DNA from 3 places in the Paenarthrobacter sp. NPDC057981 genome. Region 1 is predicted to be linked to each of the others. Evidence: riboswitches for the same ligand, from Rfam matches in the RefSeq annotation. Region 1 holds a riboswitch; each other region holds the start of a gene.
What was found. Region 1 has a riboswitch for S-adenosylmethionine ahead of ACFVSI_RS16410 (NADH:flavin oxidoreductase/NADH oxidase). Riboswitches for the same ligand answer to the same signal wherever they lie in the genome.
Positions count from the first base shown of each region.

Region 2: it holds a riboswitch for S-adenosylmethionine, as region 1 does, so the genes downstream of both, ACFVSI_RS10140 (aminotransferase class V-fold PLP-dependent enzyme) here and ACFVSI_RS16410 (NADH:flavin oxidoreductase/NADH oxidase) in region 1, are expected to answer to the same signal.
Region 3: it holds a riboswitch for S-adenosylmethionine, as region 1 does, so the genes downstream of both, ACFVSI_RS18170 (hypothetical protein) here and ACFVSI_RS16410 (NADH:flavin oxidoreductase/NADH oxidase) in region 1, are expected to answer to the same signal.

Region 1 is NZ_JBHVQI010000020.1:298-9,745, forward strand. It holds partial or broken gene ACFVSI_RS16400 (3-oxoacid CoA-transferase subunit A) at 1-84, shown strand, start outside; gene ACFVSI_RS16405 (3-oxoacid CoA-transferase subunit B) at 87-755, shown strand; SAM riboswitch class IV at 1,283-1,393, shown strand; gene ACFVSI_RS16410 (NADH:flavin oxidoreductase/NADH oxidase) at 1,433-2,554, shown strand; gene ACFVSI_RS16415 (LLM class flavin-dependent oxidoreductase) at 2,564-3,655, shown strand; gene ACFVSI_RS16420 (NtaA/DmoA family FMN-dependent monooxygenase) at 3,652-5,043, shown strand; gene ACFVSI_RS16425 (LLM class flavin-dependent oxidoreductase) at 5,040-6,080, shown strand; gene ACFVSI_RS16430 (IclR family transcriptional regulator C-terminal domain-containing protein) at 6,105-6,902, shown strand; gene ACFVSI_RS16435 (iron chaperone) at 6,923-7,267, opposite strand; gene ACFVSI_RS16440 (RidA family protein) at 7,308-7,706, opposite strand; gene ACFVSI_RS16445 (fumarylacetoacetate hydrolase family protein) at 7,844-8,674, shown strand; gene ACFVSI_RS16450 (cupin domain-containing protein) at 8,705-9,187, shown strand; gene ACFVSI_RS16455 (acyl-CoA thioesterase) at 9,190-9,448, shown strand, end outside.
Region 2 is NZ_JBHVQI010000008.1:97,062-106,509, forward strand. It holds gene ACFVSI_RS10115 (S1C family serine protease) at 1-603, shown strand, start outside; gene ACFVSI_RS10120 (hypothetical protein) at 610-984, opposite strand; gene ACFVSI_RS10125 (MFS transporter) at 1,016-2,470, shown strand; gene ACFVSI_RS10130 (metal-dependent transcriptional regulator) at 2,490-3,203, opposite strand; gene ACFVSI_RS10135 (class I SAM-dependent methyltransferase) at 3,213-4,034, opposite strand; gene ACFVSI_RS10140 (aminotransferase class V-fold PLP-dependent enzyme) at 4,136-5,539, opposite strand; SAM riboswitch class IV at 5,571-5,684, opposite strand; gene hisN (histidinol-phosphatase) at 5,856-6,680, opposite strand; gene ACFVSI_RS10150 (ribosome small subunit-dependent GTPase A) at 6,735-7,850, opposite strand; gene aroA (3-phosphoshikimate 1-carboxyvinyltransferase) at 7,853-9,220, opposite strand; gene ACFVSI_RS10160 (DoxX family membrane protein) at 9,227-9,448, opposite strand, start outside.
Region 3 is NZ_JBHVQI010000025.1:13,285-22,732, forward strand. It holds gene ACFVSI_RS18155 (matrixin family metalloprotease) at 1-86, opposite strand, end outside; gene ACFVSI_RS18160 (VIT1/CCC1 transporter family protein) at 173-1,327, opposite strand; gene ACFVSI_RS18165 (hypothetical protein) at 1,589-1,780, shown strand; gene ACFVSI_RS18170 (hypothetical protein) at 1,777-2,109, opposite strand; SAM riboswitch class IV at 2,126-2,245, opposite strand; gene ACFVSI_RS18175 (sodium:solute symporter) at 2,448-3,983, opposite strand; gene ACFVSI_RS18180 (helix-turn-helix domain-containing protein) at 4,263-4,838, shown strand; gene ACFVSI_RS18185 (APC family permease) at 4,842-6,815, opposite strand; gene speB (agmatinase) at 7,034-8,089, shown strand; gene ACFVSI_RS18195 (thiamine pyrophosphate-binding protein) at 8,086-9,448, shown strand, end outside.

The DNA of each region.
Region 1 (9,448 bases):
AACGTGGTGACTCCGGGGATTTACGTGAATTCGGTGGTCCGGGTTGGTTCAGCTGCTGGTTCTTCGAACGGAAAGGTGGCCTGAGCATGGGCACGCAAACAAGCACCCAAACGTCCGAAAAGCCGCTCGGCCGCGATGAACTGGCCCAGTTGGTGGCCCGCGATATCGCCCCGGGCTCGTTCGTGAACCTGGGCATCGGGCAGCCGACGCTGGTTTCGAACTACCTCACCGAGGACCAGAACATCACCCTCCACACGGAGAACGGGATGCTCGGCATGGGCCCTGTCGCCGAAGGGGATGCCGTTGATGGTGACTTGATCAACGCAGGGAAGATCCCCGTCACGGAACTGCCTGGAGCGTCCTACTTCCACCACGCCGACTCGTTCGCGATCATGCGCGGCGGGCACCTGGACATCTGCGTCCTCGGTGCGTTCCAGGTCTCCGCCACCGGTGACCTCGCGAACTGGCACACCGGCGCACCCGACGCGATTCCCGCCGTCGGAGGCGCCATGGACCTGGCCACCGGCGCGAAGGACGTGTTCGTGATGATGACCCTGCTGACCCGTGACGGCGCCTCAAAGCTGGTGGAACACTGCACCTACCCGCTGACCGGCGTCGGCTGCGTCACCCGCGTGTACACCGACAAAGCCGTGTTCCTCACCGGCCCCGAAGGCGTCACCGTCCGCGAAACGTTTGGCTGCACCTTCGAGGAGATCCAGGAACTCGTACCGCTGCCCCTCAAAAAGGCAGAGTAGGCCTCACAATGAGGTCCCTCCCGTTGTGAGGCCCGCTCTGCGCGTTATTTCCCCGGGAGAGCCCGCAGAGTAGGCCTCGCAATGAGGTCCCTCCCGTTGTGAGGCCCGTTCTGCGTCCCCACCGCCTCCCTAACCTCGCAAGCTCGGTCAGGGAACCCGGGCGGCGTGGGCCCAGTCATGGGAGAGCCCGCAGAGTAGGCCTCACAATGAGGTCCCTCCCGTTGTGAGGCCCGTTCTGCGCGTTATTTCCCCGGGAGAGCCCGCAGAGTAGGCCTCGCAATGAGGTCCCTCCCGTTGTGAGGCCCGCTCTGCGTCCCCACCGCCTCCCTAACCTCGCAAGCTCGGTCAGGGAACCCGGGCGGCGTGGGCCCTGTCATGGAAGAGCCCGCAGAGTAGGCCTCGCAACGGAGGATTCAACGACGCATCGTTACGCAATGCGCCCTCCTTTGACGCGCCGTTTCGCCCGGTAACGCCGCAAGACAACCCGTTTGTCCGCACGCAATGTACCGCCCTAGATTCGAGCCATAGGTCAAGAGTCAGCACACCAAGGACCGGCTCGTGCTGCGGCAACCCTCAGGCATTGAAGTGGCGGGGTGCTCCGGAAACAGACCTGGCCGCGCCTGCGGCAAGCGAATGTCGAGCCGGCTGTCTGCGGCCCCTGAAGCGGGAGGAACCGCGTGAGCGCGCCGCAAACAGCAGGAGAACCAGCAGCAGAACCAACCAACGTCAGCCTTTTCCAGCCCATCACCCTGGGCTCCCGCACGTTCAGGAACAGGCTTTGGCTTTCCCCGATGTGCCAGTACTCCGCGGAAGATGGCGTACCCGGCCAGTGGCATGTCGTTCATCTCGGCGCCAGGGCAAAGGGCGGTTTCGGCCTGATCTTCGCCGAAGCTACGGCGATCTCCCCTGAGGCTCGGATCTCGTTGGGCGATACCGGCCTCTGGAATGACTCCCAGGAGCAGGCCTGGCAGGACATTGTCGATTTCGTCCATGAACGCGGCGCCAGGATCGGCATCCAACTTTCCCACGCCGGCCGGAAAGCCTCCCTGCGCACTCCATGGCATACCGAACCCGGCGCCCTTCCGATCGAGGACGGCGGCTGGACTCCGCTCTCTGCCTCGCCCATAGCCTTCCCTGGGTCAACCGAGCCAACGCAGGCTACAGGCGCGCAACTGCAAAGAATCGTTGAAGATTTCGCCGCCAGTGCCGTGCGCGCCCGTGGTGCCGGGTTCGACGTCGTCGAAATCCAGGCCGGGCACGGCTTCCTCCTGCACTCCTTCCTCTCGCCGCTCTCCAACGAGCGCACGGACCACTACGGCGGTTCGCTCCCGAACCGGGCACGGCTGCTCCTGGACGTAGTGGACGCGGTGAAAGAGGTCCTGGGCGCCACGGGTCCGTCGTTGTTCGTCCGGCTCTCCGCCACGGATTGGCTGGAGCACGGCCTGACCGTCCATGACAGCGCCGAGATCAGCCAATGGTTGCGGGAGCGCGGCGTGGATCTGGTGGATGTTTCCAGCGGTGGGCTCCTTCCCGCCGAGATTCCATTGGGTTCCGGATATCAGGTCCCGCTCGCCCAGCACCTGCGCGCCAAAGCGGAAGTACCGGTCGCCGCCGTCGGACTCATCACGTCGCCGCAGGAAGCGGAAGAAATCGTCGCCTCGGGAACTGCCGACGCGGTTTTCGTCGGACGGGCGGGGCTGGCGGACCCCAGTTTTGGGCTGCGGGCCGCGCACGAACTCGGGCACCAAGCGGCAGAGCAGCTCTGGCAGAAGCAGTACGTACGCGCGATCTGGAAGTAGGGGATTTCCATGAGCAAGTTTGCACTCGGCATTGAACTGGACGGCGACGGGGCCCATCCCGCCGCGTGGCGCCAGGCCAAGCACCCACCGACGGAGCTGCTAACGCCCCGGCGGTTCGCCGCCGTCGCGTCCGCGGCAGAAGCTGCGGGTTTCACGTTCGCCACGTTCCGGGATGGCGCCGGGGCAGGCAGCCCGAACGTGACAGGCCGCCTGGACACTGTGGAAGTGGCGGCGTTCGTCGCAGCGTCGACGGACCGGCTCGGTCTGGTTCCCGCCGTCAACACCATCCACGCTGAGCCTTACCACCTCGCCAATCAGCTCAGCAGCCTGGATTGGGCGTCCAGGGGTCGCTCGGGCTGGCTGGCTGAAGCGCGTGAGTCGTCGGCGATTGCCGCAAGCTACGGTTCGGAGCCGGTCCTGGACCAGAGCGCGGTCCAGCGCGAGGGCGCCGAAGTGGTGGCCGCTACGCGCAGGCTGTGGGACACCTGGGAAGACGGCGTGTTCATTGCCGACGCCGCGAACAACCGCTTCCTTGACCTGGACAAGTTCCACTACGCCGACTTCAAGGGCGAGTTCTTCTCCATCAAAGGCCCGTCGATCACGCCCCGCCCACCGCAGGGCCAGCCCGTGGTGTTCGGCCGCCCTGGCGAGCTGGCCGAGGAACTGCCGGACGCCGTCGTCGTCAGTGCGGACAGCGTGGCGGGCATCGCCGCCGTTGCAAGGGAAGAACGACGGCGGGGCGTCCGTCGCGTCGTCGCGGACCTGGAGGTAGTGCTCGACGCCGGCGGCCCACCCGCGCAGCAGCGTCTCCACGCGTTGGACGCAGCTTCGCCGTGGCCGGCATCGCCGGACTTCTTGCGCTTTGTGGGGGACGCAGCGGAGTTGCGCGCCCTGCTGACTGAACTGTCCGGCGTCGTCGACGGGGTCAGGCTGCTTCCGGCGGTACTGGACGTCGAACTCGAAGTATTTGCGGAAGAGGTGATCCCGGGCCTTGTATCTGCCGGAGTGTTCGTCCCGCCGGCGCCCGGAAGCACACTGCGGGAATCCCTGGGCCTGCCCGCGCCCGTGAACGCCATCGCGACCAGCAAGGAGCCAGCATGAGCAGCAACGAGTACCCCCGTCCGGATGCCCGGATCCACCTGGCACTTTTCCAGCCCTTCAGCCCCAACTATGACTGGAGCACCACGGATCGCCTGGAGGACTATTACGACTTCGACAAGTACGCCGAGCTGGTCCAGAGCGCTGAGCGGGGTCTCTTCTCCACCGTCTTCCTCGGGGAAAGCCTGCGGCTGCGCGAGCACCTCGGGAAGCTGAACGACATCGCGATCACCGGCAGGCCTGACGCCCTGGTGCTTTACTCCTACCTGGCTGCGAAGACCAAGAACATCGGGCTGGTAGCAACGTTGAACACGACGTACTCGGACCCGGTGGACCTGGCGCGGCGCCTTGCGAGCGTCGACGTGCTGACCGCAGGCAGGGCCGGGTGGAACATCGTGACGACAGACAACGCCTGGACCGGGGAGAACTTCCGCCGCGGGGGCTTCCTGCCGAACACGGAGCGCTATACGCACGCCGAGGATTACGTCGCCGCAGTGCAGGATCTCTGGGACGGATTCGGTCCCATCGCCGGGAGCCGTGACGCCGAGTCCTGGTCCGCGGAGCCTCGTCAGGTCCGCCGCCAAGGGAAATTCCGCAGCATCGATGCCACGCCCCAGGTGCCCGGGAGCCCGCAAGGCCAGCCGGTGTATTTCCAGGCCGGGGATTCCGCTGAAGGCCGCGACTTCGCCGCACGGAGGGCCGAAGGAATCTTCACCCACCACATAGAATTCGACGACGCCGTGGCGTTCACGGCGGACATCCGTCGCCGCGCCCGTTCATACGGAAGGCCCGGGGACGACATCAAGATCTTCCCCGGCGCCAACCTCGTCGTGGCGGAAACGGACGCCGAAGCTGCCGAGAAGGCCGCGTATTACAAGGAGTTCGCCCTCAATGACCGCGCAGTGCGGCAAGCCATCGAGAGTGTGTGGGGCACCGACCTCTCGGCCGTTGACCTGGATGGTCCCCTGCCTTCCTTCGAGCCCGTAGCTTCCCGGCAAAGCCACACCCACGGCATTGTCCACACCGGCCACGAGCCCACGGTCAAGTCGCGGCAATGGCGTGCGCTGGCCGGCGAGCACAACTACAGCGTCCGGGAGCTGGTCCACCACCTGTCCGAACGGCGCGGGTTCATCGGCTCTGCATCCACAGTTGCGGATCAGTTGGCCCACTACGTCCGCTCGGATGCCTTCGACGGCCTCAATGTCACCCCGCATGCTTTCCCCGACGGGCTGGACGACGTCGTGGAACTGCTTGTCCCGGCGTTGCAGGAACGGGGGATTTACCCGTCCGAATATCCGGGAAGCACCTTGCGTGAAAACCTCGGCCTGCCCGAAACCGTGGCCCACCGCGTCCCCGAAGCCGCCGCCCTCAACCTGGAAGAAGCCTCATGAGCACCCTCAAATCCATCAGCTTCCTCACGCCCGGAAACTACCCGGACAACGATCCCCACCGCGGCCTGGAAGAAACCCTCCAACTCTTCGAACTCGGTGAGCGGCTCGGCTACAACGGAGGCTGGGTCCGGCAGCGCCATCTGGAACACGGCATCTCCTCGGCCACGGTCTTCCTCGCGGCAGCCTCACAGCGCACCTCACGGCTGGAGCTCGGCACAGGCGTCATTCCGATCGGCTACGAGAGCCCCTTCCGGCTGGCCGAGGACATCTCCACCGCTGATGTCCTCTCCGGCGGCCGCCTCCAGATCGGTCTGAGCGCCGGAACGCCGCCTCACGCGGAGCTTCTGGGGGACAAAGTGTTCGACGGCGACTGGCGCACCTTTGATTTGTCGCATCGCAGGATCGAACGCTTGCTGGAGAACCTGGAGGGCAACTTCCTGGGCGACCCGGACACCGTGATCCACTCACCAGGCAACGTCCAGCGTCCCCGTTTGCAGCCGTACAGCCCGGGCCTGCGGAGCAGGATCTGGTACGGATCGGGATCGGCCAAGTCCACCGAATGGGCCGCGGCGCAGGGTGTGAACCTGGTGGTGGGCAACATCGTGTCCGGGGAAGCCAGCGATGTGTTCACCGAAGCCCAAGGTGCGAATATCTCCCGGTACCTGGCCGGCTATCGTGGCACCCAGGCGCCGCGCGTCGTCGTCGGGCGTGTAGTAGTTTCGTTGGACGGAGCGGACGTCGCAACCCGGGAGCGCTACCGCGCCTATGGTGCGGGCCGCTTCGAACGAACCCTCAAACCGCACGGAGAACGCCGGACCCTCTTCGCGCCGGACCTGGTAGGCACGAGCCAGCAGATTGTCGAAGCACTCCTGGCCGACCCCGTGGTCGCCGAGGCCACCGAGCTTCAGATCAACCTGCCCTACGAGTTCTCCATTGAGGACTACGGGCAGATCATCACGGACTTTGCCAACAAGATTGCCCCCGAATTGGGTTGGCTTCCGCAATTCAAGGCTCCCGCCCTGGGGGTCAACGCCTGACTGCGGCCACTACGATTGGTAACCATGAGCGAACCCGCAACGACCCCGCAGGCCAGCGACCAGTACGTCCAGTCGTTGGCCCGGGGTCTTGCTGTGATCCGGGCCTTCGACGCGAACAACCCGGTCATGACCCTCAGCGAAGTCGCGGCCCGCACGGACCTGACCCGCGCCACGGCTCGACGCTTCCTGCACACGCTGGTGGAACTCGGCTACGTACGGACCGATGGCAAGACCTTCGCGCTCACGGCCAAGGTGCTGCAGTTGGGCTACTCGTACCTTTCGGCGCTGTCCTTGCCGCAGTTGGCGCAGCCGCACCTTGAGGAGCTGTCGCTGAAGCTGGGGGAGTCGACGTCGGCTGCGGTGTTGGACGGGCAGGACATCTTCTACGTTGCCCGGGTAGCCACCAAACGCATCATGAATGTCGGCATCACGGTGGGCACCCGTTTCCCCGCCTACGCCACCTCCATGGGCCGCGTCCTGCTGGCAGGCCTGCCGCCGGCAAAGCTGGATGCTTACCTTGAATGGGTCGAACTCAAGCCGCTTACCCCGCGGACTGTCACCAGCGTGCCCGACTTGAGGACCGCCGTCGAGCGTGTCCGGAAACAGGGTTGGTGCCTGCTGGACCAGGAACTGGAACTCGGTCTCATGTCCGTCGCGGCGCCGGTGCACAATCGCAACAACGGCGACACCGTCGCTGCGATCAACGTATCCCTGCAGGCACAGGCAGTCGCTGCGCAGCCGGAGGGGTATGTGGACTCAGTGCGGGAAGCCGTCGTGGCAACCGCGGACGCGATCTCCCAGGACGTCTCCGCCAAGCACTGAGTTTTTGTACTGTACAAAAACTACTTGCGGATCGCCGCCAGCCGCGTCTCCAGGATCCGGCGCACCATGGAGTCGGGCACGGGATTGTCCACGGAGAACCGCAGAGTCCCCGGCGACCACGAATATCCGCCCAGCTCTTCCGACATTTCAGGCAGGATCTGGCCGCTGAAAGGGTACAAGGCAAGGTGCTTCTTGGTTTCGAGCACGCTCACCAAGCCCTTGCCCTCCACCAGCAACGCAGGCATCCCGTAGCTGGTGCCTTCTTCGGCCTCGGGCGCCAGTTCCCGGGCAATCTCCACGATCCGCTCCAGGACGGGTCGGCTGGTGGCGCTGACGTTCTCCAAGTACTCCGTGACGGTTCCCATGGGCCAATGCTGCCGCACGCCCGTCCGGGAGGCCAGTAACTCAGCGCTCCGGAATCACCGCGATGCCCTGGATTTCGATCATGGCTTCCTTCTGCCAGAGGCGCGTGACTCCGATGCCCGCCATGGCCGGGTACTGGGAGCCGGCCATCTCACGCCAGATACGCCCGATCTCGCGGCCATTGGCCATGTAGTCGTCCACGTCGGTGAGGTAGATGGTCACGTTGACCAGGTCCTCGGGTTGTCCGCCGGCTTCGCGCAGCGTGGTGAGGACGTTGGAAAACGCCTGCGTGAACTGCTCCACGATGCCGCCGGGAACGATGTTCATGTCCTTGTCCAGCGCTGTCTGCCCGCCCAGGAACACGGTGTTTCCGGCGAGCATTCCGTGGGCAAATCCGGACGGCTTGGGCAGCGATTCCGGGTTGATGGTCTTGTGGCTCATGGTGGTCCTCCTCGGTTGTGGCAGTTGCGAAAACTTTTGAAAAGCCCCTATGCAGATCATTCCCGCCCTGCTACGTTGAGCATATGTGACGATCGTAAAAAAGTCGACACATCGAATAACTCGAAGGGAACCCAGCGATGAAACTAGCCACCCTGCGCACCTCGGGCGGACGTACGACGGCGGCACTCGCCACGGGCGACGGTACTTACGTCGCGCTTCCGGCCACTGATGTGGGCGCGTTCCTGCGCCAAGACAATTGGCGGGCCGTGGCTGAGGCAGCCGACGGCGGGGTCATCAGCAACCCGGACTTCGCACCCCTGCTGCCCAGTGCAGGCAAAGTAATCTGCTGTGGCCTGAACTACGGAGACCACATCCAGGAGATGGGCCGGGACCTCCCCGAATATCCGACACTGTTCGCCAAGTACGCGGATACCTTGGTCGGCGCGAACGATCCTGTAGAAGTCCACGGCAGCGGCCGCGTCGACTGGGAAGCCGAGCTGGCCGTCGTCGTGGGTTCCGAGCTGTACCAAGCGGACGAGAACCAGGCGCGCGAGGCAATAGCCGGCTACACCGTTGCCAACGACGTCTCCATGCGCGACTGGCAAAACCGGACGCTGCAGTGGTTCCAGGGCAAAGCCTGGGACCGGACCACTCCGGTAGGCCCGGTGCTGGTCACCGCGGACGAGGCTGGCGAGCATTTCCAGGTCAAGGGCTACGTGAACGGCGAGCTCGTCCAGAACGGCAACACCCGCACGCTCGTGTTCGGACCGGCCCAGCTGTTGTCCTACATCTCGCAGTTCACCATCCTGCGCCCTGGCGACCTCGTTCTCACCGGAACACCCGGGGGAGTGGGCATGGGCATGACCCCGCCACGTTTCCTGCGGGACGGCGACACGCTGGTCACCGAAATCGAAGGGATCGGCCGGTTGGAAAACCGCTTCGCGATCCACGCACCCGTCCACGCCTAAGAAGACAGCCTAAACAAGAGGAGAAACCCCATGAGCCAGGCCACCACCGAATACCGCCTCGAAGGCGACAACTCCATCTACGCCCAGCCGGACGGCAAGGTCGTCCCCGTCGTCACCCGGGCCGGCGCAGAGGACAGCAACACGGCACAGTCCGGCGACTGCATCCGAGTCTCCGGCGTCAGCATCCAGCACACCCCGGCAACCAAGATCTGGTTCGGCCAGGTCTCCAACACCCCCGGCTACCGCTCGCTCCCGCACCACCACGGCGAAGCAGAAACCGGCGGCTACGTTCTCCGCGGCCACGGACGCATCTACTTCGGCGAGAACTACAGCGAGTTCATCGACATGAAGGCCGGTGACTGGGTGTTCGTGCCCCCGTTCATGCCGCACGTTGAAGCGAACATGTCCGTCACCGAGGAACTTGTCTGGCTGACAGCCCGCACGCCGGAGAATCTCGTGGTCAACCTCGAGGACGTCCCGGACGAGACCCTCGCCGATTACCGCCGGGCGTAGCCATGATCACGGGAACCCTGACGTCGGAGACCTTCCTCCGGGCGGTTGAGCTGACGGAGACGGAACCCCAGGTCTTCGACGAAGCCTATGAGGCCACCACCCAGTACGTTCCGTGGCCCAAGGCTTACGGTGGAGACATGGTGGCCCAGGCCGCAGCAGCGATGATGCGCTCAGTGGATGCCGACCGGCAGCTCCACTCGATGCACAGCTACTTCATGCGCCCCGTCGATATCGGTTCCACGGTCCGCTATGAAGTCGAGC
Region 2 (9,448 bases), on a different contig from region 1:
CAACTGGTGATTGCAGTCGGGAATCCGTTGGGACTCGCCGGTTCAGTGACCGCCGGCGTAGTGAGCGGCTTGGGAAGGTCCATTCCCGTCCGGGCCGGAGAGCACAGGAGGGTCATCGAGGACGTCATACAAACCGACGCGGCCCTCAACCCCGGGAACTCGGGAGGCGCGTTGGCGGACACCAAGGGCCGGATCGTGGGGATCAACACCGCGGTTGCAGGCTTGGGACTCGGCCTGGCCGTGCCCATCAATGCGACAACCCAACGCATCATCGGCTCGCTCCTGCGGGACGGCCGCGTCCGCCGGGCCTATCTGGGACTGGTGAGCACTCCTATCCCGCTCGACGCCAGCGCCGTGGTGAGGACAGGCCAGAAGGAAGGCTTGCGGGTGGTGGAGGTCATTGCCAATTCACCTGCCGAGAAGTCCGGGTTGCTGCCGGGCGACCTCGTGCTCCGGGCGCAGGGCCGGGCAGTGTCCAGCGCGGAAAGCCTCCAGAAGCTGCTCTTTGAGGGAGCCATCGGCCTACCTTTCCCGTTGACAGTGCTCCGGGATGGCAAGACCGTTCAGCTGACGGCTTTCCCTTCGGAAATGAGCCAGCAGTGAGGTAGGTCAGGCCTGGTTCTCCGGCACGTCCACGACGCCGACAAAGCGGCTGCCCACGCCGTCGTACTCACTCCGGACTTCACCAAGGAAGAGCTTGGGCAGCTCGCTGTTCCTGTGGGTTCCGCAGTAGACAAAAGAAAAGTCAGGCCACCACTTCTTGGGGCGGACAGCCTCGGTGTAACCGCACACCGCGCAGCTAAGGTGGACCCAGACGGGCCGCTTTCCGGTTCGGTTGGCGCGCGACTGCACCAGCCAGGCCGGAGGATTGTCCTGCAGCTGACGAAGATCGGCCTCGGAGAGGCGGGAGGGAATGCCGTGGCGCTGGGCCATTTCCATCGGAATATCAAGGGCCAAGGCGGCATCACGTCTGCTGATCACCATTCAACGATACGGGACGTGGCGGGCGTAGGCTGTGCTCATGACTGACGCTCCTGCCTTGCCCCCGAGTACTCCGCTGCAAAAACGGGTTCTTGTCGTGGCAATCGTGGCGTCCTTCATTGCCATCCTGGACGGTTTTGTGGTGAATCTCGCACTGCCGGCCATCGGCAGGGAACTGGGCGGCGGACTGGTGATCCAGCAGTGGGTGGTGGATGCCTATCTGCTGACGTTGGGGGCGCTGATCCTGGTGGCGGGTTCCTTATCCGACCATTTCGGGAGGGCACGGATCCTTGAGTGGGGCCTGGCAGGCTTTGCTGTGACATCCATGCTCTGCGGTTTGGCATGGACCGGCGAAATCCTGGTGATTTCGCGGGCCTTGCAGGGGATTGCGGGCGCACTTCTGGTGCCAAGTTCATTGGCGATGATCATTACGTCGTTCTCCGGCCCCGCACAGTCGAAGGCCATTGGCCAATGGTCGGGGTGGACCAGCGCAGCGGCTATCGTTGCTCCCCTGATCGGCGGCGCCGCCGTGGACCTTCTTTCCTGGCGTGTCATCTTCTTTATCAATGTAGTCCCCGCGGTGGCGATCTGGCCGGTTCTTGCAGGCCTTCGTTCCTCGGATGCAGCCCGGGACAGGACGAAGCGGATCGACTACCTTGGTGCGTTCCTGGCCATGGTCGGCCTGGGTGGACCGGTCTTCGCATTCATTGAACAGGGTCGCTTGGGGTGGGGGAGCCCGCAGGTGTGGGCGCCCCTGGTGCTGGGTGTGCTGGCGATGATCCTGTTCCTGGTCCACGAGGGCCGAACCGCGGATCCCATGTTGCCGTTGGAGCTGTTTGCCATACGGAATTTCGGCTGGGGAAACCTGGCAACGCTGGCCATTTACGCCGGGATATCGTTGGGTTTCTTCGCCATGGGTATCTATCTGCAACAGGTCGGCGGAATGGGCGCCACAATAGCGGGTGTTGCTTTGCTCCCGGGAACAGTCATCCTGATGGTCGGGGCGTCGTACTTCGGCGGTCTCGCCGGCAAATACGGTCCCCGCTGGTTCATGACGGCCGGTCCGCTGCTGTGCGGTGTGGGTTTCCTGATGTCACTGTCGGTGCAGGAGCCACTCAACTACTGGACTCAGGTGCTGCCGGGCCAGATCGTTTTCGGCGTTGGGCTGGCGACGCTGGTAGCGCCGCTGACGGCAGCCATCCTTGGTGCTGTCCCGCAGGCCGAAGCCGGGATCGGGTCAGCCGTCAACAACGCCGTCGCCCGCATCGCAGGCTTGATCTCCATCGCTTTCGCGGGCGTCATTGTGGGGCCGGTGTTCACCAGGCAAGGGCTTTACAACGCCTTGGTGGCAACAGCGGTTCTGTTCCTGGCCGGGGCCATCGCGTCCGCCGTCGGGATCCGCAACCCGGCGACCCCGGCGGCAGCCGCCGCTGACCGTGAACCTGGTGCAGCGTCCGACGACGGCGGCGCAGCCGGGCAGCGCAGCTGACCATTTACGGGCGCGGTGGTCAGCGGGCGGGAAGTACGCAGCCCGGGTGGGGGCCTGCGCTTTGAACCCACAGAGCGGAGGCGACTTCTTCAGCGAGGTCAAATTCGCGTCCGTTCTGGCCGCTTCCGATCCTGACCACCAAGGCTCCGCCAAAGGGCTTGCGTCCCATGACCTCCACGGGAGCGTCCAGTGGAATATCCTCAGCAGCCAGATACCTCAGGAGATCCGGGTTGTCGTCGCTGATGCGGGTGATGCGGCCCGAGTGACCTTGGTCGAGCTCGTTCATGCGGTAGGCATGCGGCAGCTCCACGGTGCCGTCGGCCGAGGGGATCGGATCACCGTGCGGGTCGCGTTCGGGATGGCCGAGCTTCGCAGACATGCGTTCGATGAAGGTATCGGATACCGCATGCTCCAGCATTTCGGCCTCGTCATGGACTTCGTCCCAGCTGTAACCGAGTTCCTCCACCAGGTACGTTTCGATGAGGCGGTGCCTGCGGACCATGGAAAGGGCCAGGCGCATGCCCTCCGGGGTCAGTCGGATGGCACTGTAGGGTTGGTGGTCAACCAGGCCTTGGTCCTTGAGCTTGCGCACCATTTCGGACACTGACGAGTTGGCGACGCCAAGGCGCAGGGCGAGCTGCGAGGACGTGATCGGCTTGTCCTGCCACTCCGTATAGGAGTAAATGACCTTGACGTAGTCCTCGATCGAGGAGGAGGGCGTACTGGTCTTCACACTCCAAGCCTACCGTGGCAAGGCATCATGGACGTTATATGCCCGCCAGGTCTGTGTCAGGTAAGGCAGCTGCACCGTATCGCCGGGAGCGTGGCCGAGGTGCTCGTAAAGGTACCACTGCAAGTTGCCCATGACTTTGGCCCGTGTGGCTTCGTTGGCGCGCAGATAATAGCTCCGCGACTTGGTCAGCTCCATGATGTCTTCCGGTGACAACGGATCCTCCCACTCAGTGAGGTGGCGTTCCAACCCCTGGAATTCCGGGCCGATAACTGGCCGGAATCCCGGCTTGTGGACATCCCCGGCATGCATGATGCGCGAAAGTCGGTGGACCCAGGGAACCGAAGTGTCCAACTGGTTCCAGATCAGGCCCAAGACGCCGTGGGGGCGGAGGATTCGTGCGATTTCCGTGCTCGCTGTGAGAGGTTCGCACCAGTGCCAGGCCTGGGCAACGCTGACGACGTCGAATGCTGAGTCCGCCAGCCCTGTTGCCTCGGCCGTTCCCTCCGCTGCATGAACGTCGGGATAGGCATTGCGCAGTTGCTCCAACATGTCGGTGGAAGGATCGACGGCGGCAACCTCAAGTCCGCGTCCAGCCAAAAGGGCGGTGAACTTGCCCGTACCCGCGCCGAGATCTGCTGCGGTTGTGGACCCCTCGGGTACGAGCCAGTCCACGGAGTCCTGCGGATATCCGGGCCGCACACGGTCGTAGTGCTCGCCGCCGTCCTGGAAGCTCCGGCCTAGCTCGTGCCGACGCGAGGCATGGAGCTTTGGTCCACGGGGTCCGGCGGGGCCGGGTATGCCGGGAGCGCCTTCGGGTGTGCGCAGGGACACGCGGGACTCCTTCACGGGATAGCCAAAAGATACCCTACGAATTTACCCTCGGTCCGGGAATCGCGCTTGGTCAGCCGTGCCTACCGGCCGACCGTGACCCTTTAGTCGACAGTGCAGGGAGCTGCCCCTGCGGTTCCCGGGGTATTGGGCGCCCACTCGGGGTAACTGCGGTGGTCGTTGGCGGGAACCCAGCGCCCTTCGTCAACAACGTAGTCCCAGCCCAAGCCGTTGCGCTTGAGTTCCTGGATGCCGGCGAGCAACCTGGTGGCGTCCTCCAACCGGGAGCCGACTCCGAAGCTTGCCCGCAGGGATCCCGACGGCAGACCCAGGCGCTTGAGCAAAGGGTGCGCGCAGAAACGGCCATCGCGGAGGCCTACTCCGTGCTCGGCGGCCAGATACGCGGCGACCAGCCCTGCGTCGAATCCTTCGACGGAGAAGTTGACCACGCCGATGGTGTCCTCGGAGTCGCTGAAGATCCGGTGGACCGTTACGCCGTCGATGGCTTCCAGGCCCTCAACGAGGTAGCTGCGGATGCCGGCTTCGTGAGCGTGCCAGGCGTCCTCGTCCAAGCCAGCGAGGACCTGGGTGGCTCGGGCGAGCGTCGCAGCTCCGAGAACGTTGGGGGAGCCGCCTTCGTGCCGGGCCGGACCCGTGGCCCAGCTGACCGAATCCAGGCGGGCCTCACGGACAGCGCCGCCACCTGCCAGGTGCGGGACGCCGGCGTCGAGCCAGTCCGGGCGACCAACAACGACTCCTGCACCGAACGGCGCGTAGAGCTTATGTCCGGAGAACACGATGTAGTCCACGTCCGCCTCAGCGATGTTGACGCGGCGGTGTGGGGCCAACTGGGCAGCATCCACGACGATCCTCGCACCGTACTGGTGCGCCAGGGAGGCCAGCCGGGCAATCGGCAGGATCTCACCGGTGACGTTCGAGGCACCGGTTACTGCGAGCAGGCTGATACCGCCCTGGGCCAGTTCGGCTTCAATCTTGTCTACGGTGCCGGCCAGGGTGGACTCCGCAACGACGCTGCGGTGCGGGACTCCCTGCCAGGGCAGGAGGTTCGCGTGATGCTCAATGTCCAAGTACAGGACCTCGCCAGCGAACTGGCCATTGACGTGGGGCAGGCAGCCAGCCAACAGATTCAGCGAGTCCGTGGTGTTCCGGGTGAAGATCACGGAGTCATCGTCACGTCCACCGACGAACTCACGGACGATGTTCCGTGAGTTTTCGTAGACCGACGTGCTGATTTGCGAAGCGAATCCAGCCCCGCGGTGAACGCTCGCGTAGTAGGGCAGGACCTCGTTGAGGTAGGCGGAAACAATCGTCAGTGCCGGAGCCGACGCACCATAGTCAAGGTTGGCGTAGCGGACGTGGCCACCTTGGATCAAGGGAGCCTGCAGTTCCGCGCCGGTGACGGCGGCGAGCGGACGGGCTGCGGCAGCAGTGGGGGACTCGTCGATGAAGGAAGAAATGATGTTTGAGTTGAACGTGGCAGTGCTCATGGGACCTCACTCAAGAGGGACCCCCTCAGGGGATCCGCGCTTGCCGCATCCGTTCCGGACCGGCCGGGTCGTCACCCGGGGCACCCCACCGCGAATGGAGGGTTGCCGGCCAGCTAACCGGGGTTTAGCGCTGGCACTCGTGACCTGTAAAAAAGGCTAAGGCACGTCCGTGGAAGGGTCCAAAGCCTCGGAGTTTTGTTAAGCCGTTTGTTACGTGGGATTGAAAATCGTGGGTTCCTGCGAATAAAAAGCGGCGGCTGCCCCAAAACCGGGGCAACCGCCGTCGAATATTCGATACACGCAAAGGTGGCAGGAGTCAGGCCGGAGGCTGAAGGAGGTCGTCCAATCCGGGGTTGAGTCGCTTCAGGACTTCTGAATGCAGAATGGAGTTTGTGGCAAGGGCGTTGCCGCCGAACGGGCCGTCTTCCCCTTCAAGGGAGGTAAAGCGTCCCCCGGCCTCGGTGACGATGGGAACAAGAGCGGCCATGTCGTAAAGATTCAATTCGGGCTCGCAGGCGATGTCCACAGCTCCTTCGGCCACCATGCAATAGGACCAGAAGTCACCATAGGCGCGGGTGCGCCAGAGGTCCTCGGAGAGCCCCAGGAACTCGTCCAGGTTTCCACGTTCTTTCCAGCCGGAGAGGCTGGAGTAGGACATGGAGGCATCGGCGAGGCGGGAAACGTTGGAGACCTTCAGGCGGGTTGCCGATGCCAGGGACCGGCCCATGTAGGCGCCCATGTCCTTGGCTGCCCACCAGCGCTTGCCCAGGGCGGGAGCGCTGACCACGCCTACAACGGGTTCGCCTTCGTCCACCAGCGCAATCAGCGTTGCCCACACTGGAACACCCCGGACAAAGTTCTTTGTGCCATCGATGGGGTCGATGATCCAACGTCGCGAGCCGTGACCGCTGCTGCCGAATTCTTCGCCAAGGACCGCATCACGGGGACGCGAGCGCGACAACTGACCGCGGATGGCTTCCTCAGCGGCCTTGTCCGCATCGGTGACAGGTGTGAGGTCGGGCTTGGTTTCGATCTGCAGGTCCAGGGCCTTGAAGCGATCCATGGTCTGGGCGTCGACGGAATCGGCCAGGACGTGGGCAAGGCGCAGGTCGTCGTTGTAGGTGGAAGCGGGTTGGGTCATGCCACCAAACTATCCTGAAACGCGCGCGGCGGTGGGGAGGTCAGGGCATGACTGTCAGTTAACTGTGCCCAGTTCCTTGGCTTCCTTGGCTTCCAGGCGGGGATCCGCGCCCAGGAGGCGTCGCAGGGACGCAAGGCGTGCCACACCGGATGGTCCCGCATGGCCATCGTTGACCCACGCATCCAATCCGCAGTTCACAGCGGTAGCGTCATGCTTGCAGCCGCGGTCGCACGTCTCTGTTCCAGGCTCGAGATCCGGGAAGGAGTGCAATATCCGGTCAGGATCCACGTGGGCCAGGCCGAACGAACGGATGCCCGGGGTGTCAATGATCCAACTTCCGGACGGTGCATCGGCCAATTTGAGGGCCAAGGCTGACGAGGACGTGTGCCGGCCCCGGCCGGTCACTGCGTTCACGCCGCCGGTGGCACGTTCAGCTCCGGTCAGGGCGTTGACCATGGTGGACTTACCCACGCCGGAGTGGCCCAGCATGACGGTGACTTTCCCACCCAGATAGGACCGGAGTTGGGACACCGCATCCCGGTCCAACCGCGCTGACAAGCCGTCATCGGAGCGTGCATCGATGCCGCTCGCTTCAGAATCGGCGGTGCGGCTGATGATCACGGGAAAATCGAGGCTGAGGTAGTTCGCCAGCAACTCAGTGGGATCTTTGACGTCGGCCTTGGTGATCAGCAGCAGGGGCTCAATGCCGGCGTCGTACGCCGCCACGAGGGCGCGGTCGATGAATCCGGTGCGTGGTTCCGGATTGGCTGCTGCAACAACCACCACCAGTTGGTCGGCGTTGGCGACCACTACGCGTTCAATCGGATCTGTGTCGTCCGCGCTGCGGCGAAGCAGCGTCCTGCGTTCCTCCACCCGGACCAGGCGTGCCAGTGTGTCGGGTGACCCGGAGACGTCGCCTACCAATGCCACGAAGTCGCCCGGAACAACAGGGTTCCGCCGAAGCTCGCGGGCGCGGGCTGCGATGACGACGCGCTCGTTGGGAGTGTCCTCATCCACGATCGCCCGGTAGCGTCCGCGGTCAACGGTGATGATGCGTCCGATGACGGCGTCGTCGTGGCTCGGGCGGTCCTTTGTCCTGGGCCTGGTTCCCTTTTTGTTTGGCCGGATCCGGACGTCGGATTCATCCCATGAACGTGCGTCGCGCCCCATGGTCAGTTGCTGTCCCCGTCCGGGGTGGCGGATTCGAGCATCCGCGTCCACATGTCCGGGAACTCGGGCATGGTTTTGGACGTGGTGGCTATGTCCTCCACCTGAACGCCTTCGACGGCGAGTCCGAGGATCGCCCCGGCAGTGGCCATGCGGTGATCGGCGTAGCTGTGGACCACCCCGCCATGAAGGGCCGCGGGACGGATTACCAAGCCATCAGCGGTCTCTTCGGCGTCGCCGCCAAGCCGGTTGATCTCGGCAACCAACGCCGCGAGGCGATCAGTTTCGTGTCCGCGCAAGTGGGCGATGCCCGTCAGCCGGGAAGGGCCGTCTGCAAGTGCGCACAAAGCGGCGACCGTGGGTGCAAGTTCGCTGGTTTCGTCGAAGTCGGCGCCATGGATGGATGCTCCGCCGGTCACGGTCAACGTTCCCTCGTGAAGGCTCACCGTGGCCCCCATTGCTGCCAGGATGGTGCGCCACATGTCGCCCACTTGGGTGGTGCCGGCGGGCCAGTTCGGGATCCGGACTGTGCCGCGCGTGGCCAGGGCTGCCGCCAGGAACGGCCCTGCATTGGACAGGTCCTGCTCGATCCGCCGGTCGAAAGCGTTGATGGTGCCAGGAGCTACGCGCCAGTGGTTCGGCACCGAATCATCAACAGTAACCCCGACGCTCCGGAGGACCTCAACGGTCATGGTGATGTGGTCGAGGCTGGGAACGGGTTTGCCTACGTGCTCCAGGTGGAGGCCCTCAGTAAAGCGCGCGCCCACCAAAAGCAAGGCCGAAACAAACTGGGAGGAAGCGCTGGCATCGATGACGAGGTGCCCGCCGCGCACCTCGCCGGTGCCTTCCACCGTGAAGGGAAGGGCCGACGGCGTCCTGCCGCCTTCCGCTGCCACCGGTACTCCCAAAGCCATCAGTGCCTCGATGATGGTGCCCATCGGACGGTTGCGGGCATGTGGGTCGCCGTCGAAGATGGTAGCTCCGGTGCGCAAAGCAGCCAGCGGGGGCACGAACCTCATCACGGTCCCGGCCAAACCGCAGTCGATGGCGGTTTCATCGCTGGAGGCTGTGGGATCCAGGGGAGTGATTTCCAGGTCGGGTCCGTAGTCGCCGTCACCGGGAACCTCTGTGACCGTAGCCCCCAATTGCCGAAGGGCCTGGATCATCAGCGCAGAATCGCGCGAATGCAAGGGAGCACGGAGGCGCGAGGGACCATCCGCCAAAGCTGCCAACACGAGGAACCTGTTGGTCAGCGATTTTGAACCGGGGACAGTTACTGTGGCATCGACTGGCCCTTTGGCATAAGGAGCCGGCCACAGCGGAAGGTCGGCGGCTTTGCCTGTTGCGGTATTGGCGGAGGTGGTTCCTGTCATGCTTCCTTATGCTCCAACTGCGTTGTCTACGGCCTTGCGCACCGCTTTATCTGCCTTCTTGATCTGCTTGCCGGTCACCTTGCGGGCATCGGCTGCCAGGTGCTCTGCCCGCCAGGCGATGCTTGGCCGCCCTTCAGTGTCCACCGATGCCAGCAGCACGCCGCCGGTCAGTGAAATGTTCTTCAGGAGCTGGGCCTTCCGGGCGCTGCGGGCCTCTTTGGTGCTGAT
Region 3 (9,448 bases), on a different contig from region 1:
GCCATGAGCAGGACACGGAGAACACGCCCGGCTGTTCCCGTGCGCCGGTGCTTTGGCACATGCGTTGTTTCCCGCTCCGCGTCCACGGTTCTCCATTCCTCATGCCCTTGGTCACGCGGGGCAGCGCGGAGGACGAACCAACATTACGGTCTGCCGGCGGAGCCGTCCAAACTCAAACGATCGCTGCGCCGAACAGCAACCCGAGGCCGTAGGTGGCAGCTGCGGCTCCGAGCCCGATGGCCAGTTGCCGCAGACCACGGCTGAGCGGTGAGGTTCCGGACAGCAAACCGACGACGGCGCCGGTCGCCAACAGCGCGACTCCCACCAGGACACCTGCCACCAGGAGGGCGGCCATGCCCGTCATGCCGAAGATGAACGGAAGGATGGGCACGATGGCGCCCGAGGCGAAGAAGCAGAAGCTGGACATCGCCGCGCCCCAGGCCGAACCCACGGATTCGTGTTCGTCGGCGACCGGTTTTTCGGGCTGCAGGGAAAGGCTGGGATCACAGTCGCAGCTGAACAGTCCCATGCGCTCGGCGGCCCGGTGCTCGGCTGCCTCCCGAGTCATGCCACGGGCCAGGTAAACGAGCACCAGTTCGTTGTGGTCGATGTCCAACGACGGGGCTGCGGTGAGTGTCGCCTGTGTGGGGAGTGTGGCGTTGAGCAGTTCGCGTTGTGAGCGGACGGAAACGTATTCGCCGGCACCCATGGACAGTGCGCCTGCCAGTAGTCCGGCCACGCCGCTCATGAGCACCACGGAGCTCGACACACCGGTGGCGGCCATGCCCATGACCAGCGAGAGGTTGCTCACCAGGCCATCGTTGGCACCGAAGACCGCTGCACGGAAGGTGCCCGACAGCCTGTTGCGGCCCCGGGTTGCCAAGCCGCGGACGACTTCCTCGTGGATTTGCTCGTCAGCAACCATCGCGGGCGTCGCCGCGGGTTCGGTGCCGTACGGGGAGCGGCCCTCTGCACGCTGTGCCAGGGCAAGGACGAAGACGGATCCAAAGTTCCGGGCCAGGAAACCCAGGAATTGGCTGCGGGCCGACGCTGCTTTGGGCATCCCGGCCTGGTCGCCCAGGAGTTTGAGCCAGTGGGCCTCGTGCCGGCCCTCGGCCTCGGCCAGGGCCAGCAGGATCTGGCGCTCCTCTCCGTCACGACGCTGGGCAAGTTCGCGGTAAACGGCGGCTTCGGCCCGTTCATCGGCCAGGTATTGCCGCCAGCGCCGGATGTCCGACGCCGAGGGCGTGGCCGTGCCTTGGGATTCTGATGATTCGGGGGTGGGATCCGGAGCGGGGCTCGACGGACTCTGGGATTCCTGGTGCATTTGCACTTTATCTCCTGTGCTTGGTGGGGTAGTTGCGGCCCCATTGCACGCCCCACACTACCGCTTATCGGCGGGTATTTTTGGCCGGTATTCCTTAGCTGGAATGTTCGGTGCACCGTAATTTCGGGCGCCGGGTGCTCCGTTTTCCGGGCCTTGACCCGCGCTTGCCCGGGTGCTCAGATGGAAGGACAGAGGCGGGTTGTTCGCAACCTCGCATTTGGCCACCGGGCTCCCGCGGGCCCACGAGACGGAGGTAGCAGCATGGACGCCACCGAATCACACTCGAACTATCCCGAACGCACAACCATCGAGTCAGACCCGGCTTACGACTACGCCGAAGACCAGGAAGTGGACGAGCCCTGGGTGGAGGAAGTGGACGCCCCCGAAGACGACGAACGGGTGGTGCCGATCGATGAGACCGAGGACTTCCGCGAGGAGGACGAGGAAATCTAGGCGCTTTCCCGGCTAAGAATGAAGGTGCATGGCCGGCCTTCCCGTTGGCCTGCCGCGGCTACGGTGACCGTCAGCGTCCCCGAATCCTCACACCACGTGGAAGGCCGGACCGCCTGCGCCAGCGCTGCGGCAATCTCCCGCGATTGTGGATGCCGGAAACACACGGGCCGGTTCCGGGCCAGTATGGTCACCGTGCCAAGGTAAAGGTCGACGGCGGGGATCACCTTGACGGTGGCGGTTGCGGCGGGGGCGCTGCGGGCGTGGCTCAGTTCGCCGTGGATCGGCTCGTTGTGGCTCGGCTGGCTGTGGCTCGGCTCGTGGTAGGGCACGGGGCTGCTCCTGTGGAGAGTGCTCTTGCCCGCTCGGTTGTCTCAGGTCCGGGACGGGCCGCTTCCTCATCCGAACCACCCGTGAACATGGGGTTGGTGCATGGCCAGTCGGAGCTTGGCGCCACATCTCTTGAAGCTGGGACAACCCTACCGCACCTCCCCCCCGTTGTGAGGCCCGCTCTGCGCTCTTTGGGTGGGGTTTGCCGCGCAGAGTGGGCCTTCCAACGTGCAGGTCCGTGGGTTGTGAGGCCTGCTCTGCGCTGTTTGGTTTGGGGGGGTACAAAACAACGGCGGCGCTGCCCCGCAAAGGGGCGGCACCGCCGTCGTGTATTGCTTGGTTAGCTGTTGCTGCCTACCGGGTGTACTTCCGGCGGCAGTTCCTCCGAGATGGCTCCGGCAACGCGCTTGTCCCAAGCCTCGCGGACAGCGGCGTCCGTGGGCGGCGTCAGCAAGGACACCACGACGTAGACCACCAGCGAAGCCCCAAGTCCCCAGTAAATGGGCTCGTTGGCGTAAACGCCGTCTTCGCTGGGGATGATGCCGACCGCGTACATGATGAGCAGGGCCAGTGTGAGCACCGAGCCAACCGCCATGGACCACGCAGCCGCGATACCGGTACCGCGCTTCCACACCAGGCCACCGAGGATGGCAACCAGCAGGCCGCCTACCAGGATGTCGTAGGCGATGGTCAGGGCGACCACCACGTCCTGCGCGGCCATGGAAATGAGCACTGCGAGGACGCCGAGGCCCAGGACCCAGTAGCGGTTTGCCTTGACATCGTGCTCGGGGTTCTCGGTGTCATCGGTGTTGATGTTCTTGCCGAACCAGCTGGCAACGAAAGGCACGACGTCGGCGCGCGCCACTGTTGCGGCGGCGATCAGGGCGCCGGATGCCGTGGACATCATGGCTGCGACTGCTGCTGCCATGACGAGGCCACCGATGCCGACGGGAAGGATGTGGGTAGCGACCTCGGCGTAGACCACGTCCTTGCCGAGGTTGGCGACGTCGATGTTGGGCAGTGCAACACGGGCTGCCAGACCAATCAAGGCGCCGGCGATGCCGTAGAGGATGCAGTAGACGCCGGCCGTGGCGCCGCCCCAGCGGGCAACCTTCGCGGTCTTGGCGGTGAAGACGCGCTGCCAGATGTCCTGGCCGATCAGCAGGCCCAGTGTGTAGACGACGAAGTAGGTAATGATCGTCTGTGTACCAATGCCGTCGATCTGGAAGAAGCTATCCTCCAGACGGGCACGGATGCCGTCCATGCCACCGGCGGCGTTCAGGGCAAAGGGGAGCATCAGGAAGAAGATGCCTACGGTCTTGATGAGGAACTGCACCTGGTCGGCCAGGGTGATGGACCACATGCCGCCGATGGTGGAGTAGACCAGGACGATTGCGCCACCGACGGCGATTGCCATCCAGCGTTCCCAATCGAAGAGCACCACGAAGATGGTGGCGTAGGCGCCGGTGGACGTGGCGCACAGCATCAGCGTGTAGGCCAGCATCACGATGCCGGACGTCTGGGTGGCCTTGCTGCCGTAACGAAGGCTCAGCATTTGGGAGACCGTGTAGATCTTCAATCGCTGGATGGTGCCGGCGAACAGGAGGCTCAGGAGCAGCACGCCGGAGCCGATGGCGACCACGAGCCACATGCCGGAGATGCCGAACTTGTAGCCGAGGCCGACGCCGCCCACGGTGGATGCGCCACCGAGGACAACAGCGGCCATCGTGCCGGTGTAGAGGAAGGGGCCAAGGCGGCGGCCGGCCACCAGGAAGTCGCTGTTGTTCTTGGTGCGGGACTTGCCCCACCAGCCGAACGCCAGCATGGCGAGCAGGTACACCACCACGATTGCGATGTTAATAGCCGAAGATTCCATGAACGGTCCTTGGAGCTGATGCACGGAGGTTGGGGTTTTCGACGATACTCCTGCAGGGCGTCGAAGTCTCCGTGCTGACGATTGGAGATTGTGTTTGAAGCTGGGGAACGTGTTGTGTGCCTCACAGACAACACTTGTTGCCTATGAGGATATGTTGTGATCGGAGTAACAGTCAAGATCCTTTGAACATGGTTACGTCCGCAGTGGCCTTGTTTACGTGCCTCCCGGCTACTATTGCTCCAATGACAGGGCCACATGACAGGCCTGAAAGGTTCGTGAATGAAGGCTCTACCCGTTGAACCGAGCAATGTTCCCGTTGCCATCGGTTCCAGAATCCGCGCAGCCCGGCAGGCGCAGCGCCTCACCATTGAGCAGGTGGCTGACGCGACCGGTCTGACCAAGGGCTTCCTGAGTCGCGTGGAGCGCGACCTGACTTCGCCGTCGGTGGCTTCCTTGGTGACGCTGTGCCAGGTACTTTCCGTTTCCGTCGGTGACCTTTTCGCGGCACCCGAGACCCATCTGACAAGGCGCGACGACGGCCCCAGGATCTCCCTGGGAGGCCAAGGCATAGTGGAACGGTTATTGACTGCGCGTTCGGAGCGGCGCCTGCAGATCCTGCAGGCCACCATCGAGCCCCGGGGCCGGGGTGAGAACGAGCTCTACGCAGTGGACTGCGATGTTGACGTGCTCCACGTGGTCAAGGGCCGCATCAAGCTGATCCTGACCAACGAGGAGTACGAGCTCGAAGAAGGAGACACACTCTCGTTCCCTGGCCGTGAACCCCACACTTGGATCAACCCCACGGACGAGACCGTTGAAGTGCTTTGGGTGCTGGTACCCGCGGCAAGCCGGTAGCGCTTAGCCCACGTGGACCCAGGGGCGGCGGGTGATATCCGGCTCGGCTTCCCGGAGCACCTCACGGGTCACGGGCGCGATCTCACCTTCGCCGAAGAACAGGAACCTGCTCAGGTTGGAGATGGGGTTGCCCTCGGTCCAGCGGAAGTAGATGTGCGGCATAAAGCCGGTGACGTCGCGGATGTGCAGGAGAACCGCGGCCAAGGTGTTGGGCACATTGTTGCTGTGGACTTCCAGGATTTTGAACCCGTGCCGTTCCTTGCCCACCACCTGGAGCTCCTGTTCGAAGTCCGAGCTGTCGTCCACGATGATCTCGATGAACACGGCGTCACAGTCCAGGGGCAGGTGGTTGGCCTGCTGGGCATGCTGCAACTTCTCCCGGTATCTGTCGGCGCTGAAGCGCTTGGGTTCGTGGGCGATGATCCGGACGGGTCCGTCTGAGTTGTTGGCCGTGAATTCCAAAGCCTTTTGGTCCATCTTGATGTGCGTAGCCCGCAGTTCAAAGGCGCGCCGCATGCGGGAGATGAAACTGACCACCAGGATCGCCAGAATGAAGAGTGCGGCGATCTTGAGGCCGTCGGGCCGCTCGATGGAGTTGACCACTGTGGTGTAGATGAACACCAGGGAGATGATGCCGAACCCGATCACCTGTGCACGCTGTTTCTTTCGGCGCGCAGACAGTGTCACGGCAATGGATGCCGAGGTGATCAGGACCAGCACGCCGGTGGCATAGGCGCCGCCTTGGGCGTTGACGTCGGCCTGGAAAATGATGGTCACGATGAAGGCGATCACTGTGAAAACGAGAACCAGCGGGCGGAGTGCCCGTGACCAGGCAGGTGCCATCCCGTAGCGGGGCAGGTACCTCGGGACAAGGTTCAGCAACCCGGCCATGGCGGAGGCTCCGGCGAACCACAGGATGGCGATGGTGCTGATGTCGTAGATGGTGCCGAAGCCATCGCCCAGGAACTTGTGGGCGAGGTAGGCCAGGGCACGGCCGTCGGCTTTCCCTCCGGACTCGAATTCGGCGGCAGGGATCAGCATGACGGTGGTGAAGCTGGAGGTGATGAGGAATGAGCTCATGATGATCGCGGCGGTGGTCAGGAGCTTGTGCGCGCCCTTGATGCGGCCGGCCGGGTTCGCCTCTGTATCCGTGGGGTGGCCCTTGATCTGGGGCATCACGGCAACGCCGGTTTCGAAACCGGACAGGCCAAGAGCCAGCCGGGGGAACACCAGCAGTGCCAGGGCGATCATCATGATGGGATCGCCGTGGGACGTTGTCAGTGCGGTCCACCAGTCCGTGATGACTCGGGTCTCGGTGAACACGTGGCCGATCGAGACGGCGATGACCACAAGGTTCAAAAGAAGGAAAGCGCCCACCAGGACGACGGCGACGTTGATGGCCTCTTTGAAGCCTCGGAGGAAGACAATGCCGAGGCCCGCGATGAGTGCCAGAGTGATCACTACATGCTGGCCTTCAAGGAAATCCGGTGCGAACGGGTTCTCGATGAGGTGGGCCGTGGCGTCGGCCGCTGAGAGCGTGATGGTGATCATGAAGTCCGTCGCCGCGAAGCCGAGCAGGGCCAGGACAAACAGCTTGCCGCCCCAGCGGGGGAGCAACCGCTCCAGCATGGAGATGGAACCTTCGCCGCGTGGGCTTTCCCTGGCCACGCGGCGGTAAACGGGAAGCGCGCCAGCAAGCGTTGCCGTGACGAGGAGCAGCGTGGCCAGAGGGGAAAGCAGTCCTGCTGCCAGTGCGGCGATGGCGGGCTGGTAGCCCAGGGTGGAGAAGTAGTCCAGGCCCGTCAGGCACATGACTTTCCACCATGCTTGCGGTTTGTGCGATTCCGAGGGCTGGCCGTGGGGGCCTTGCCGCTTGCCTGAGGTGTCCGGCATTCCTTCCAGCAGCCAGGGTTTGAGCTTGAAGGAATTCTTGGGCCGGTTGGCCGGGTCGGCCGGAGGCCTCGACAGGGTGGTCACGGTGTCCTTTCGCGCAGCACGGTACTGCTTCCGGAAGGAGCGTATGGTGGCGTCCGACGTCGGAACACCGGTTTTTATGGAATCTTTACGCCCGTTGTGAGCGGCGTCTCACCCCCTCGGTGAGATGTAAACAAGTGATGCATATTAGACAACTTTGAGTGTATGATGGGTGTCACAGTCCCAGTTATAAACCCACCAACCTAAGGAGTGGCGCAACTTTGGAAGAGCTCCGTATTGAGGCCAACGGCAACCTCGGCCCCATTGATTCATCCCGTATTCCGCGCTACGCCGGCGCTGCCACCTACGCCCGGCTTCCCCGTCTGGACCAGGTCGCCAAGGCGGACGTCACCGTCGTCGGCGTTCCTTTCGACTCCGGCGTTTCCTACCGCCCGGGTGCCCGCTTCGGTGCCAACCACGTGCGTGAAGCGAGCCGCCTGCTCCGTCCGTACAACCCGGCCTGGGACGTCAGCCCGTTCGAGAACGTCCAAGTTGCCGACGCCGGCGACATGGCCGTGAACCCGTTCAACATCAATGAGGCCATCGAGACCATCCAGCAGAACGCGCTGGACCTGACCGCCAACGGCAGCAAGCTCGTGACCCTCGGTGGTGACCACACCATCGCCCTCCCGCTGCTCCGGGCAGCCGCTGAGCGCGCCGGTGAGCCCATCGCCATGCTGCACTTCGACGCACACCTCGACACCTGGGACACCTACTTCGGCGCCGAGTACACCCACGGAACCCCGTTCCGCCGCGCCGTCGAGGAAGGCATCCTGGACACAGAGGCGATCAGCCACGTCGGAACCCGCGGTCCGCTATACGGCAAGAAGGACCTCGACGACGACCACCGCTTCGGCTTCGGCATCGTCACCTCCACTGACGTCTACTACCAGGGCGTCCTTGAGACGGTAGCCAAGATCCGCGACCGCATCGGCAACCGCCCGCTGTACATCTCCGTGGACATCGACGTCCTGGACCCGGCACACGCACCCGGCACCGGTACTCCCGAAGCCGGCGGCATTTCCAGCCGTGAGCTCCTCGAAATCATCCGTGGCTTCCGCGGCATGAACCTCGTTGGCGCCGATGTCGTGGAGGTCGCCCCGGCCTACGACCACGCTGAAATTACCGGCGTCGCAGGCAGCCACGTGGCCTACGAACTGGTAACCCTGATGGCCGACAACGCCGTCGAAGGTGACCGCCACGGCGCGCCGAACGGCTACGCGCAGCAGGCCCTGGGCGCCCGTATCGAGGAACTCGCGAAAGCTACCCGGCGATGATCGACTTCGACCCGGGCACAGCAGCCCCGACCAAGGACACGAACCAGCGCAATGGCGGGGATCTCGTCGTCGAGACCCTTGAGGCGCTGGGTGCGAAGACCGTTTTCGGTATCCCGGGCCAGCACGCTCTTGGCTTGTTTGATGCCATGGGCCGCGGGAACCTGCACTTCGTGTCTTCCCGTGTGGAGAACAACTCGGCGTTTGCCGCTGACGGCTACTCCCGCGCGACGGGCGAGGTCGGCGTGCTGTTCCTGTCGACCGGTCCGGGCGCGCTGACGTCCCTGGCCGGTCTGCAGGAGGCGTATGCCACGGGTGTCCCGATGGTGGTGGTGGCAAGCCAGATCCCACTGGACGGTTTGGGCGCGCGCCGCAAGGGCATGCTGCACCAGCTTGATGACCAGAAGGCCTCGGCCGCGAACGTCACCAAGAGCCAGCGCCTGATCCAGCACGCCTCCGGCATTCCTTCGGCCATCCAGGATGCATGGACCGAGGCGATCTCCTCGCCGCAGGGTCCGGTCTGGATCGAAATCCCGCAGAACGTGCTGCTGGATCCGATCATGGTCCCGCCGGTGGAGGACGCGCTCGCCGAGGCCTTCGACAACCCGCCCCGCGTGGAGCTGGTCCGTGAAGCAGTGAAGTGGCTTTCGACGGCGGAACGCCCGGCGATCATCGCCGGCGGCGGTACCCGTCGTGGCCGGGCAGAGAAGTCGCTGCTCTCCATCGCGGAACAGCTGCGTGCCCCGGTGATCTGCACCCCCGGCGGCAACGGCGCGTTCCCGTGGAACCACGAGCTGTCCTTGCAGTCCTGGATCGAGGACCGGTACATGACCGACGTCCTCGAGGACGCCGACGTGCTGATTGTGATCGGCTCGTCCTTGGGCGAAGTGACCTCGAACTACTTCACGTTCGAGCCCCGCGGCCGCATCATCCAAATCGACGCCGAACCCCGGGTCCTGGAGTCCAACCGGCCGGGCCTGGGCATCCGGGCGGACGCCGGTCAGGCTTTGGCTGCGCTCGATGAGGCCCTGGCCGCGGCAGGGGCCTCTGAAGCCGGCAAGCGGGACTGGCACGGCAGCAGCCCGGAGGCAGTCGTCAAGGAATCCCTGGCCAAGGTCAGGGCCCGCCTGGAATCACAGGACCTGGCCAAGGAACTGAAGTTCATGTCGGACATCCGTGAGGCTGTCCCGGCGGACATGCAGACGTTCTGGGACATGACCATTTCCGCGTACTGGGGTTGGTCCTGCTGGGACGCCCGTGAGGGGCAGTTCCACTCCGCCCAGGGCGCGGGTGGCTTGGGCTACGGTTTTCCGGCGGCGATCGGTGGGGCCGTGGGTCTGGAAACCACGGGCAAACCCAGCC